One region of the Micromonospora sp. CNZ299 genome, then DNA from elsewhere that is predicted to be linked to it. Evidence: riboswitches for the same ligand, from Rfam matches in the RefSeq annotation. Region 1 holds a riboswitch; the other holds the start of a gene.
What was found. A riboswitch is a leader RNA that binds a small molecule or an ion and turns the genes downstream of it on or off. The one in region 1 is predicted to bind cobalamin.

Region 1 (5,908 bases):
CGTCCGGCACCACCTCCTCGGAGACCTACCGGGGGCCGTCGGCGTTCTCCGCACCCGAGACGCAGGCGCTGCGCAACTTCGTCAACGGTCGGGTGGTCGGTGGCGTGCAGCAGATCAAGGCCAACATCGACTTCCACACGTACTCGCAGCTGGTGCTCTGGCCCTACGGCTACACCACTGCGAACACGGCGACGGGCATGAACGCGGACCAGTACAACACCTTCGCCACCATCGGCCAGCAGATGGCGGCCACCAACAACTACACCCCGGAACAGTCCAGCGACCTCTACATCACCGACGGGGACAGCATCGACTGGATGTGGGCCACCCACAACATCTGGGCGTACACCTTCGAGATGTACCCGGGCTCCTCCTCCGGCGGCGGCTTCTACCCGCCCGACGAGGTCATTCCAGCGCAGACCTCGCGCAACCGGGAGGCGGTGCTGCTGCTCAGCGAGTACGCCGACTGCCCGTACCGGGCCATCGGCAAGCAGGCGCAGTACTGCGGCAGCGGCGGTGGCGGCACCACGGTCTGGTCGGACACGTTCGAGACCGCCACCGGCTGGACCATCAACCCGTCCGGCACCGACACCGCCACCCTCGGCGCGTTCGAGCGGGGCGCCGCCCAGGCGACCACGTCCTCCGGCGCCAAGCAGCTCACCCCGTACGCCGGATCCAACGACCTGGTGACCGGCCGGCTCGCCGGCTCGGCAGCCGGTGACTACGACGTCGACGGCGGCGTGACCAGTGCCCGGTCCCCGGCGGTGACCCTGCCGTCGTCCGGCACGCTGACCCTCTCGCTGGCCTGGTATCTGGCGCACGGCTCGAACGCCTCGTCGGCGGACTACCTGCGGGTGAGCGTGGTGCACAACGGCGGCACCACCGCGCTGCTCACCCAGGCCGGCGCGGCGACCAACCGCAACGGGAGTTGGGCGGTGGCCAACCTCAACCTCACCCCGTACGCCGGGCAGTCGGTCCGCATCCTCGTTGAGGCGGCGGACGCCTCCGGCGCCAGCCTGGTAGAGGCGGCTGTGGACAACGTCACCATCACGTCCTCCTGATCAGGTGGGGCCCCGCTCCGCCCCGCGGGGCCCCACCACCCTCTTCCGAACACCACCAACTCGGACATACGCCCTCCGACGGTCACCGTGTGACGGTTCCGGGGGATCGACTCGCGGCGATCGGCGCGTGATCGATCCGGCACGTCCCGGCGGTGCGCTACCGTCTTACCGACCAGTCCGCAGCGAAGCCGGTGCGAAACCCGGCGCTGTCCCGCAACTGTGATGCCCCACCCGACGGTGGGGACGAGCCAGGTCGCCTGCGGATCGGTCGCGAAACGCGCTCTCGAGGAAGGGCGCCTCGTGGGCGGGCGTACGAAAGTCCTGTCGGCGAAGCACCACACTCCTCGACCGACAGGAGGCCCCATGTTCAGACGTACCCCTCGGCTCTTCGCCGCGACCCTCGCGGTCGCCGCGCTGGCCCTCGGCGCCTGCGCCGAGAAGGCCGACGACAAGCCGACCACCGGCACCGCGGCCGCCGCGTACCCGGTCACGGTCGGCACGCTCACCCTCGACAAGCGCCCCGAGAAGATCGTCGCGCTGTCGCCGACCGCCACCGAGATGCTCTTCGCGATCGGTGCCGGCCCGCAGGTGACCGCCGTCGACGACCAGTCCAACTACCCGGCCGACGCGCCCAAGAGCGACATCTCCGCCTTCCAGCCGAACGCCGAGGCGATCGCCGGCAAGAACCCCGACCTGGTGGTGCTCTCCGACGACCGCAACAAGATCGTCGAGCAGCTCGGCAAGCTGAAGATCCCGGTGTACCAGACCCCGGCGGCCACCACGCTCGACGACACGTACCGCCAGATCACCGAGCTGGGCACGCTGACCGGGCACGCCGACCAGGCCACCGACGTCGCCAGCCGGATGAAGGACGACATCGCCAAGCTGGTCAAGGACGTGCCGCAGCGCGCAGAGAAGCTCACCTACTACCACGAGCTGGGCCCCGAGCTGTACAGCGCGACCAGCAAGACCTTCATCGGCACGCTCTACAGCCAGATCGGTCTGACCAACATCGCCGACCCCGCCGACGCGGACGGTAAGAGCGCCGGCTACCCGCAGCTGTCCCAGGAGTTCATCGTCAAGGCCAACCCGGACTTCGTCTTCCTGGCCGACTCCAAGTGCTGCCAGCAGAACGCCGACTCGGTCAAGGCGCGCAGCGGCTGGTCCGGGCTCACCGCGGTGAAGAACAATCAGGTGGTCGCACTGGACGACGACGTCGCCTCCCGCTGGGGGCCGCGGGTCGTGGACCTGCTCCGGGTCATCATCGACGCGGTCGCCAAGGTGCCCGCGTGACCGTCGTCCGTCGGTGACCGGGCCGCTTCCCGCGGCCCGGTCCGCCGGACCGCCGTCCGCACCGCGCCCCGCCGGGCTGCCGTCAAGGGCCCGGCCCGCCGGGCTGCGCAAGCGGTGGCTGGTCGCCGGGGTGTTCGCGGTGCTCGTCGCGCTCGTCGCCGGGGTGTCGCTCGGCCCGGTCAGCCTGCCCGCAGGCAGCGTCGCGGCCGAGCTGCTCAACCTGATCCCGGGGGTGCACCTCGACAGCGGTCTCTCCGAGCGGGAGATCGCGATCGTCACCGAGCTGCGGTTGCCCCGGGTGGTGCTGGGCCTCCTGGTCGGCGGGCTGCTCGCCCTCGCCGGCGGCTGCTACCAGGGCGTCTTCCGCAACCCGCTCGCCGACCCGTACCTCCTGGGCGTGGCCGCCGGCGCAGGCCTCGCGGTCACCGCGGCGATCGCCCTCGGCGGCGCCGGGCGGCAAGGCGCTATCTCCGGGCTGCCGATGACCATCCCGTTGGCAGCCTTCGCCGGGTCACTGCTCGCCGTCACGATGACCTACGTGCTCGGCGCGGCCGGCGGGCGCGGCGGCTCACCGGCGATGCTGATCCTGGCCGGAGTGGCGGTCTCCGCGTTCCTCTCCGCCGGGCAGACCTACCTGCTGCAACGACACTCCGACAGCATCCAACCGGTCTACTCCTGGCTGCTCGGCCGGCTGGCCACCGCCGGCTGGCACGACGTGCTGCTGGTGCTGCCGTACGCCGCTCTGACCACTGTGGTGGTGCTGCTGCACCGCCGCGAGCTGGACGTCCTCGCGGTCGGTGACGACGAGGCGAGGAGTCTGGGCCTGCACCCGCAGCGCACCCGCTACCTGTTGATCGCCGCAGCCTCCCTGGGCACCGCTGCGGCGGTCTCCGCGACCGGCCTGATCGGCTTCGTCGGCATCATCGTGCCGCACACCGTCCGGCTGCTCGCCGGGTCGAGCTACCGGGCGATCCTGCCGCTGTCACTGCTGTTCGGCGGTGCGTTCCTGGCACTGACCGACGTGGTGGCCCGCACTGTCGCCGCTCCGTCCGAGGTGCCGATCGGGGTGGTGACCGCCCTGCTGGGCGGCCCGTTCTTCGTGATCGTGCTGCGGACCGCCCGACGGGTGCTCACGTGAGCCGCGATCCCACCGCCGGCCCGCCTGGCGGTCGCCCGCCTGGCAGCCTTCCGTCCGGCGGTCCTTCGTCCGGGGGTCTTTCGTCCGGGGGTCTTTCGTCCGGGGGTGGTGACGGCGGTGTGCCGGCCGTCGAGGTGCGCGGGCTGCACGTCGACCTTGGCGGCACACCGATCCTGACCGGCGTCGACCTCACCGTCGCCGTCGGCGAGTGGGTCACGGTGATCGGCCCGAACGGCGCCGGCAAGTCCACCCTGTTGCGCGCCGTCGGCGGCCTGCTGCCCGCGCCGGGGGCGATCACCCTGTTCGGTACGGCGAGCACCGCGCTGCGCCGCCGGGACCGCGCCCGGGTGGTGGCCACCGTGGCACAGTCGCCGGTGGTGCCGCCCGGCATGTCGGTGCTGGACTACGTGCTGCTCGGCCGCACCCCGTACATCCCCACGCTGGGCCGGGAGTCGACCGCCGACCTCGACGCCGTGCACGAGGTGCTCGGCCGGTTGGACCTCACCGGCTTCCACCGCCGTGAGCTGGCCACCCTCTCCGGAGGCGAACGGCAGCGGGTGTTCCTCGCCCGGGCGCTCGCCCAGGGCGCGACGCTGCTGCTGCTCGACGAGCCGACCAGCGCACTGGACATCGGGCACCAGCAGGAGGTGCTGGAACTGGTCGACCAGTTGCGCCGCGAGCACGGCCTGACCGTCCTCGCCACGATGCACGACCTCTCCCTGGCCGGCGAGTACGCCGACCGGATGGTGATGCTCGCCAGCGGTCAGGTGGTGGCCGCCGGAACCCCGTCCGAGGTGCTGACCGAGCACCTGCTGGCGACCCACTACCGGGCCAGCGTCCGGGTCGTCCCCGGCACCCACGGCCCACTGGTGGTCCCGGTCCGCCCCCGCGCACGTTCCGGGTCAGGGGCCGAGGTCGATGACGGAGAAGAGGGCGCCCTGGGGGTCGCGTAGGGCTGCGAACCGGCCCGCCGGGATGTCCCGGGGCGGGACCAGGATCGTTCCGCCCAGCTCGGCGGCGCGGGCCGCGGCGGCGTCCGCGTCGGTCACCGCGAAGTACACCGTCCAGTACGCGGGCAGGTCGGCCGGGAAGTCGTCGGCCAGCGGCGGCATCATCCCGGCGACGATCTGCGTCCCGAGCCGCCAGCCGGTGTACGTCATGGGACCCACCGCCTGGTCGTCCGGCTGCCAGCCGAACACCAGCTCGTAGAAGACCTTCGCGCCCTCGGGGTCGGGGGTGACCAGTTCGTTCCAGCTCATCGCGCCCGGCACGTTGAACACTTCGGCCCCGGCCATGGCCAGTGGCTGCCAGACGCTGAACGTGGCGCCGGCCGGGTCGGCGAAGACCGCCATCCAGCCCCGGTCGAAGACCTCGAACGGCGGCACGACGACCTGGCCGCCGGCCCGCTCGACCCGGCCGGCGACCAGTTCCGCGTCGTCGGTGGCCAGGTACGTCGACCAGATCGGCACCTGCTCCGGGATCGCCGGTGGTCCGGCCCCGGCCACCGGCCTGCCGTCGAGCAGGAAGACCGTGTAGCCGCCCGCCTCGGGCTCCGGTGTCACCCGGCCGGTCCAGCCGAACAACTCCGGGTAGAAGCGCCGCGCCTCGGTCAGGTCCGGGGTGGCCAGGTCGGCCCAGCAGGGCGTACCCGGCGGGACGGTGCTCACGTCAAGACCCCTCTCGGCCCGGGCGGTCACGGCGACCCCCTGCCGGAATCCTGGCACCGTCCCGCGGCGGCCCGGGGCGGAAACGGACGAATCGTCAGCTGAACCGGCGACCCTCGTCCCGTCGGTACGCCCAACCGGCGAGGGCCGCGAGCAGCACCACCCAGACGCCGAGCATGATCATCGCCAGCGGCTCGACGCGGTATTCGCCGACCGCCGACCACATCAGCTCGGCCGCGCCCCGGGTGGGCAGGTACGGCGCGATCGTCTCGATGAACCCGGGTGCCTCACCCGGCGCGGAGAGCAGGCCGCCGCCGAACGCGAGTGGCAGGAAGACGACCTGCGCCACGACGATCGCCGCCTTGCTGGGCAGCGAGTAGCCGATCGCGAGGCCCATCAGCGTGAACGGCACCGAGATGACGGCCACGGTGCCGATGGTCAGCAGTAGGGCCGCGGGGGTGATCTGGGCCGCGGTCAGCGTCGCGCCGATCACCACGACCGGGATCAGCGAGAGGTACGTGAGCGCCAGGCCGGCCAGCACCCGGCCCGCGAACCTGGGTGCGGGCCCGGCCGGCAAGGTCCGGGTGTACGGGTTCCAGGGCTGGTCGCGGTCCTCGGCGACGCCGACGCCGTACTGGAAGATGTTGGCGCTCATCACCGAGAAGGTGACCATCGAGGCGGTGGCGAAGGTGGCACCGGCCGCGTCGTCACCAGCGAACGGCACCACGAAGAAGATCATGGCGGCGGCCGGA
Region 2 (5,908 bases), 4.0 Mb from region 1:
TGTCCGGCCTGCATATACCCGTTCGCCTCTTCGCCCAGCGGAGTCTGCTGCTGCACGTGCTCGCGGAAGACGTTTCCTGCGCTGACGACCTGTAGGCCGGTGGTGGCTGCCAGAGCCGACGCAGCGGAAGCCAGGTCGACTACCGGCCCGGCGATGAGGGCCACGTTGGGCATGTGCACTCCCTTGGGGACGCCAATGAGCCTGGGCTTGACCCGTTTCGACGGACAGGGTCGTTGTGTTGATCTTAGTTAGGCGGCTTGGTCGATCGGTAGCGGTTGTGAGCTGGTGGCCTCGAAGGCCGCAGGGCTGAGGTAGTCGAGGGTTGAGTGTCGGCGGCGGGTGTTGTACTAGCCCTCGATGTATTCGAGCATGGCCTGGCGGGCGGCTTGATGGGTGGGCCAGGCCTGGCGGTGCAGGAGTTCGGTTTTGATGGTGGCGAAGAACGATTCGGCGACTGCGTTGTCCCAGCACTGTCCGCGCCGTCCGACGGACAGGCGGATGTCGTGACGGTGTGCGAGGCGGGCATGCTGGGCGCTGAGGTATTGCGTGCCGCGGTCGGAATGAAACACCAGCCCGGGCTCGGGTCGGCGGCGTGCGAGAGCGTCGGCGAGGGCGGCGTCGACCAGGTCGGTCTTGAGGTTGTCGGCCACGGCCCAGCCGACGACCCGGCGTGATGCGAGATCGATGACGGTGGCCAGGTAGAGCCAGCCCTGCCAGGTGTTGATGTAGGTGATGTCGCCGCACCAGCGGGTATCGATTACGCCGGGATCAACACGGAAGTCGCGGCCGACCAGGTCAGGTCGGAGCCCGGCGGCCGGATCCGGGATTGTGGTCGTGCGCCAGCGGCGTGGGCTCTTGCCGGCGAGTCCGGCGGTGCGCATTAGCCGGGCGACGCGTTTACGGCCGTGCCGCATACCGGCGTCGGTGAGGTCAGCGTGGATCCGCGGCGCCCCGTAGGTGCCCTTGGACCGTTCGTGCAGCACGGTGATCTTGTCGGTGAGCTGGGCATCGACCCGCTCGCGCTGCGACTGGGTGCCGGCTTTCTGCTGGTAGTAGGCGGATCGGGAGACCTTGAGCAGTTCGCAGGCACGTTTGACGTTGTGCTTGCCGGCCTGCTCCGCGGCGATGAACGGGAAGACGTTCACCGGGTCTCCTTCGCGAAGAAGCCGTCGCCCGTTTGAGCACATCGACGTCTTCGCGCAGCCTGCGGTTCTCTTTGCGCAGCTGTGCGAGTTCGGCCCGTTCGTCGGTGGTCAGCCCGTCGGCGCGGACGCCGGTGTCGAGTTCGGCCTGCTTGACCCACTCACGCACCGCCGTCTCGGTCAGATCAAAATCCTGGCTGACCTGCCGAAGCGTGCGGTCACCACGCTGGCACAACTCGACGATCTCGGCCTTGAACTCCGGCGTGAACGAACGCCGAGGCTGCGGCCGCTCCTTCCCCATGCTCTCCATGATGATGGACATCCTCCCGGAGACCCCAGGTCCCCTGATCTCGGATGTCCGTCAAAACGGGGCAGGCCCACCATGATTGCCGACCGGCGTCCGTCGTGATCGTCACTCAAATAGTCACCCGCCCGGCGCATGCCCCGTGCGTCAGCACTGATCGTCGGCCAACGCCTTCTGCCCTAGGAACTCCCGGAAGAGTCGGCAAAGAGCGAGACGGCCTGCCTGTGGTCCGTATCGCTGACCACACTGTCCTCGGTGGCATTTTCACCGAAGGTCTCGACGAGCACCAGAGCCGAGAAGGTCAGGGGGCTGCCGTGATGCCGGTCGGACATCCACTCCTGGAACGCCGCCAGCTCGCCGCGACCACGCGCAAGGGCGAATCCCGTCAGCGCCGAGAACGCTCGCTCGTACCTGGGTCGTCCGACATACATACCTAGCCGCTGATCCATGTGCCACAAGAACTCTTCCCAGCTCACTGCGCGATTGTCCCTGATGCTCGACCGTTCCGGTGTAAAGGAACTGCCAGCCGGTTGCGAGCTGCACCAGCAGCAGGAGTGAGCAGTCCGCAGGAGTCCCTTGACGTCCGGCGTCGCTCGCGCCCGACGTCGTCACCCGGTTGGTCACCCCGCCTGGGTGGCAGACGTAGAAGCAAGACTTAGGCGGCCTCTCTCCTGAACTGCGGTGACCTAGACGACGCTCTGGTCCCGCTCACGCGCAGGGCGGCTCCTCGGATCGGCAGCGCCGCGACGGACCGACCGAGCACGTCTCAGCCGTCGGCGCCGTCGAGTAGCGCGCGCCGCAGCGCCAGGCGGTGCTCCCGGCGGATCTCCGCTTCCCGGTACCGACGCCGGTCCCCGTCGGTCTCCGGCAGCAACGGCGGCACCGTACGAGGCTGGCCGTCGTCGTCGATGGCGACCATGACCAGGTGGGCGGTGGCCACGTCGGTGGGCGGCACCGCCCGGTCCCACCGGTCGGCGGTCACCTTGACGGCCACCTCCATCGAGCTGCGGCCGGCCCAGGTGATCCGGGCGTCGACGTGCACGACGTCGCCGACCCGCACCGCGCGCAGGAACGCGGTCTCGTCGATGGCGGCGGTCACCGCCGGTCCGTCGGAGTGCCGGGCGGCGACCACACCGGCGACGGAGTCGATGAGGTTGAGGATCCGGCCGCCGTGCACCGTACCCATCAGGTTGGTGTGGTGCTAGTCCATGATCTGCGACAGGGTCAGGTGCGACGCCGACGGCGCTCGGCCGGCGATCGTTGTGTACGCGGCGCCGGCAGGTCTTCGGACTCGCGGGCCTGACCGGTCGCGCCCGTCCCCTACTGGCCGTCGCTTCCCAGGCCTGCTGGCCCAGTGCTGATGACGGCGGTCGTTCCCACTCACCGCTGCGGGGCAGCCCCGGATTTCCACCGGGTTCCCTCTTGCGACGCCCAGTCGGTCACGACGGGGCGAACCAGCGCCGCCGACGGCATAGCTGGCCAGCGAATCCGTCCGCCTGGCGCGTCGCATCGCGGCCGCGCGGCGGCCTCGTCATCAACTTTTGCCATCTGAGGAAAAAGATCGCCACCTCTTGAAAAAAGTCTCACGGCGGTGAGGATATTCAAATGCGTCGTCTCCCTCAGACTTGCGGGCGGGTGGTCTCGGGCCTCCTCGCGCTCCTCCTCGCCTCGGCGGTCGCCCTCCTCGCGTCCGCCCAACCCGCCGCAGCTCACGGGACTCTCGCCATGTCCACTCCGGCGAGCGGCGCCACGGTGAACGAGCCGTTGACGTCGGTGCAGCTCTACTTCACCGAGAAGGCCGCCGCCAACGCGTTCTTCACCATCACCGCCCCGGGCGGCGTCCGGGTCGACAACGGCTGGTCGTACGGGGAGCCGAAGCCGCTGGACAAGCCGGTGCGGGAGTACTTCCTGGTCAACGGACAGTTCGAGCCACGGGAGTACACGACGGGGTTCCCCGCGGTGGTTCCCGTCTCCCACCTGCCGGCCAAGGGCCAGTACTCGGTGAGCTACCTGTCGGTCGCCTCCGACGGCGACACCGTGCGGGGCACGTTGACCTTCCGCTACAACGGTCGGGTGACGGCAGCGCCGCAGGGGTGGAGCCCGCCGTCGACCCAGCCGGACCCGGCGCTGGTGGCCGCCACCGAGCAGCATGGGTCATCCGGGCAGGGCTCAGCGGTGCCGACCACCGCAGCCGAGTCCGCGGCCCCGCCGTCCGCGGCTGCGGCGGCCCCGCCGACCGGGTCGACCGATGAGAGCGACTCGGGGGCACTGGCCTGGGCCGGCTGGGCGGTCGCGGTTGCGGCGGCCGGGGCGGCGGCCGGATTCGTCGTCTGGCGTCGCCGATCGGCTTCCGCCGGCAAATCCACCAGCCGGGGCCGTACCTCGTCGGCGACCTCCGGTCGACGCGGCGGCGGCGCCCGTTCCACGAACAGGAGCGGCGCCGGCCGGACCGTCGGTGCCAAGCCCAGCGGCGGCAAGGTCGGCGCGGCGACCGTGGGGCAGGCCACGGGCGACAGGCGGCGACCCACCACCGTGCCGGCGGCGCGCAAGGGCAACGCGGTCGTCACCGCCCGCACGGGCGTCGCGGTCGATCCGACGGCCACCGACGCGGCGGCGAAGGCCCCCGCCACCACGGTCGGCGCGGCGACGGTCGACCCCGGCCCACGGCCCGACACGGACCTCGCCGCCGTGACACCCGGGTCCCGCCTGAGCAACACCCACCTGGCGCTGCTCGTCGGTGGGCTGGTGATCGCCCTGCTGGCCGGGTTCGGGCTGGCTCGCATCGGGACCGGCGACGAGAGCCCGGCGGGCGGCAACGCCCGTCCGGCCGCGGGCGGTCCGCCCGCCCCGGGGCAGGCGCAGTCCGCGACCGACGGGCACCAACACCCGGCGGGCACCGGGCCGCACACGCATCGCGGTGACGGCGCAACGGGCGAGACGCTGGCGACCGGGACGACGGTCAGCGCCGGTGGGTACACCCTGCAACCGCTGGAGCGGTCCCAACCCCCCGGTGTACGCGCGGACTACCGATTCCGCATCGTCGGGACCGACCGGCAGCCGGCGACCCGTTTCGCGGTCGTACACGACAAGCCGTTGCACCTGATCGTGGTGGGCCGCGACCTGTCCGGCTACCAGCACCTGCACCCGACGATGGCGCCGGACGGCACCTGGAGCGTCCCTGTGACGCTGGCCCGGCCCGGCGGCTACCGCGTCTACGCGGACTTCTCCGTCACCGCGACCAACGGCACGCAGGTCCCTCTCGTGCTGGGTGTCGACCACACCGTGCCCGGCGCGCACACCCCGACCGCGTTGCCGCCGGTGCAGGCCGAGACGACGGCCGGGCCGTACGCGGTGTCGATGAACGGCACGCCGACGGTGGGGATGACGGCACCGATGCACTTCCAGGTCAACGGCGCTCCGACCACGCCGGTGCAGTTGGAGCCGTACCTGGGCGCGTACGGGCACCTGGTCGTCGTCCGCGAGGGCGACCTCGGGTACGTGCACGTCCACCCCGAGCCGGAGCTGGTCGACGGGTCGGTCAAGTTCTGGCTGACCGCGCCGAGTTCGGGCCGGTACCGGGCGTTCTTCGACTTCCAGGTCGCCGGCAAGGTGCACACCGCCGAGTTCACGATCAACGTGCCCTGAGACCGGAACTTTCTCCATGCTGCGGCCGACCATCCAGCCAGCAGCAATCAACGGAGGAAGAACACATGCGCACCACCAACCCGCTCGGTTCACGCCGCTCGGCCACCGTCCTCACCGCCGCCATCCTGGCGGTGAGCGCCGCCGGTTGCGGCTCGTCCGACTCTCCGTCGGCAGCGCAGCCGAGCCCGTCCGTGTCGGCCTCGGCCAACCCGGACGCCGGTGTGATCGGCATTCGTGACCCGTGGGTCAAGGCGGCCGACAAGGGGATGACGGCGGCCTTCGGGACCCTGGTCAACGACGGCGACAGCGATGTCACGCTGACCAGTGCCACGACCTCGGTGTCGTCGATGGAGCTGCACGAGATGGCCATGAAGGACGGCAGGATGGTCATGCGGCAGAAGCAGGGCGGCATCGTGATCAAGGCCAAAGGCACGCACGCGCTGGAGCCCGGGGGCGACCACCTCATGCTGATGAGCCTCACCAGGCCCGTCCAGGCCGGCGACGAGTTGACCTTCACCCTGACCTTCGCCGACGGCAGGACCCAGCAGTTCCGCGCGGTGGCCAAGCCCTTCACCGGCGCGCAGGAGAGCTACGCCCCCGGGCACGGCGAGCCCACGCCCGGCATGAGCGCTACGCCGGGGATGAGCATGAGCCCGGCATCGTGACCGGGACGGCACCCGTCCGGCCGGTGAGCAGGCGCGGCCTGCTCACCGGCGGGGCTCTCGCCGTCGGTGGTGCCGTGGCCGGCGGGGCCGCGATCGCCGCGACCCGCGCCGGGCAGACCGGAGCACCTCCGGCGACCGCTGCCGACACGACC

Region 2: linked by a shared signal. The riboswitch ahead of CLT68_RS25875 (acyl-CoA thioesterase) and the one ahead of CLT68_RS08100 (ABC transporter substrate-binding protein) in region 1 are both predicted to bind cobalamin.

The regions. Positions count from the first base shown of each region.
Region 1 is NZ_PEFG01000001.1:1,693,443-1,699,350, forward strand. It holds gene CLT68_RS08095 (M14 family metallopeptidase) at 1-1,061, shown strand, start outside; cobalamin riboswitch at 1,218-1,340, shown strand; gene CLT68_RS08100 (ABC transporter substrate-binding protein) at 1,425-2,354, shown strand; gene CLT68_RS08105 (FecCD family ABC transporter permease) at 2,431-3,492, shown strand; gene CLT68_RS08110 (ABC transporter ATP-binding protein) at 3,612-4,445, shown strand; gene CLT68_RS08115 (VOC family protein) at 4,395-5,159, opposite strand; gene CLT68_RS08120 (ABC transporter permease) at 5,254-5,908, opposite strand, start outside.
Region 2 is NZ_PEFG01000001.1:5,672,208-5,678,115, forward strand. It holds gene CLT68_RS25855 (nucleoside monophosphate kinase) at 1-173, opposite strand, end outside; gene CLT68_RS25860 (IS3 family transposase) at 348-1,145, opposite strand; partial or broken gene CLT68_RS33960 (transposase) at 1,258-1,464, opposite strand; gene CLT68_RS25870 (hypothetical protein) at 1,626-1,922, opposite strand; partial or broken gene CLT68_RS25875 (acyl-CoA thioesterase) at 2,213-2,656, opposite strand; cobalamin riboswitch at 2,706-2,920, opposite strand; gene CLT68_RS25880 (copper resistance protein CopC) at 3,052-5,091, shown strand; gene CLT68_RS25885 (copper chaperone PCu(A)C) at 5,157-5,756, shown strand; gene CLT68_RS25890 (Dyp-type peroxidase) at 5,780-5,908, shown strand, end outside.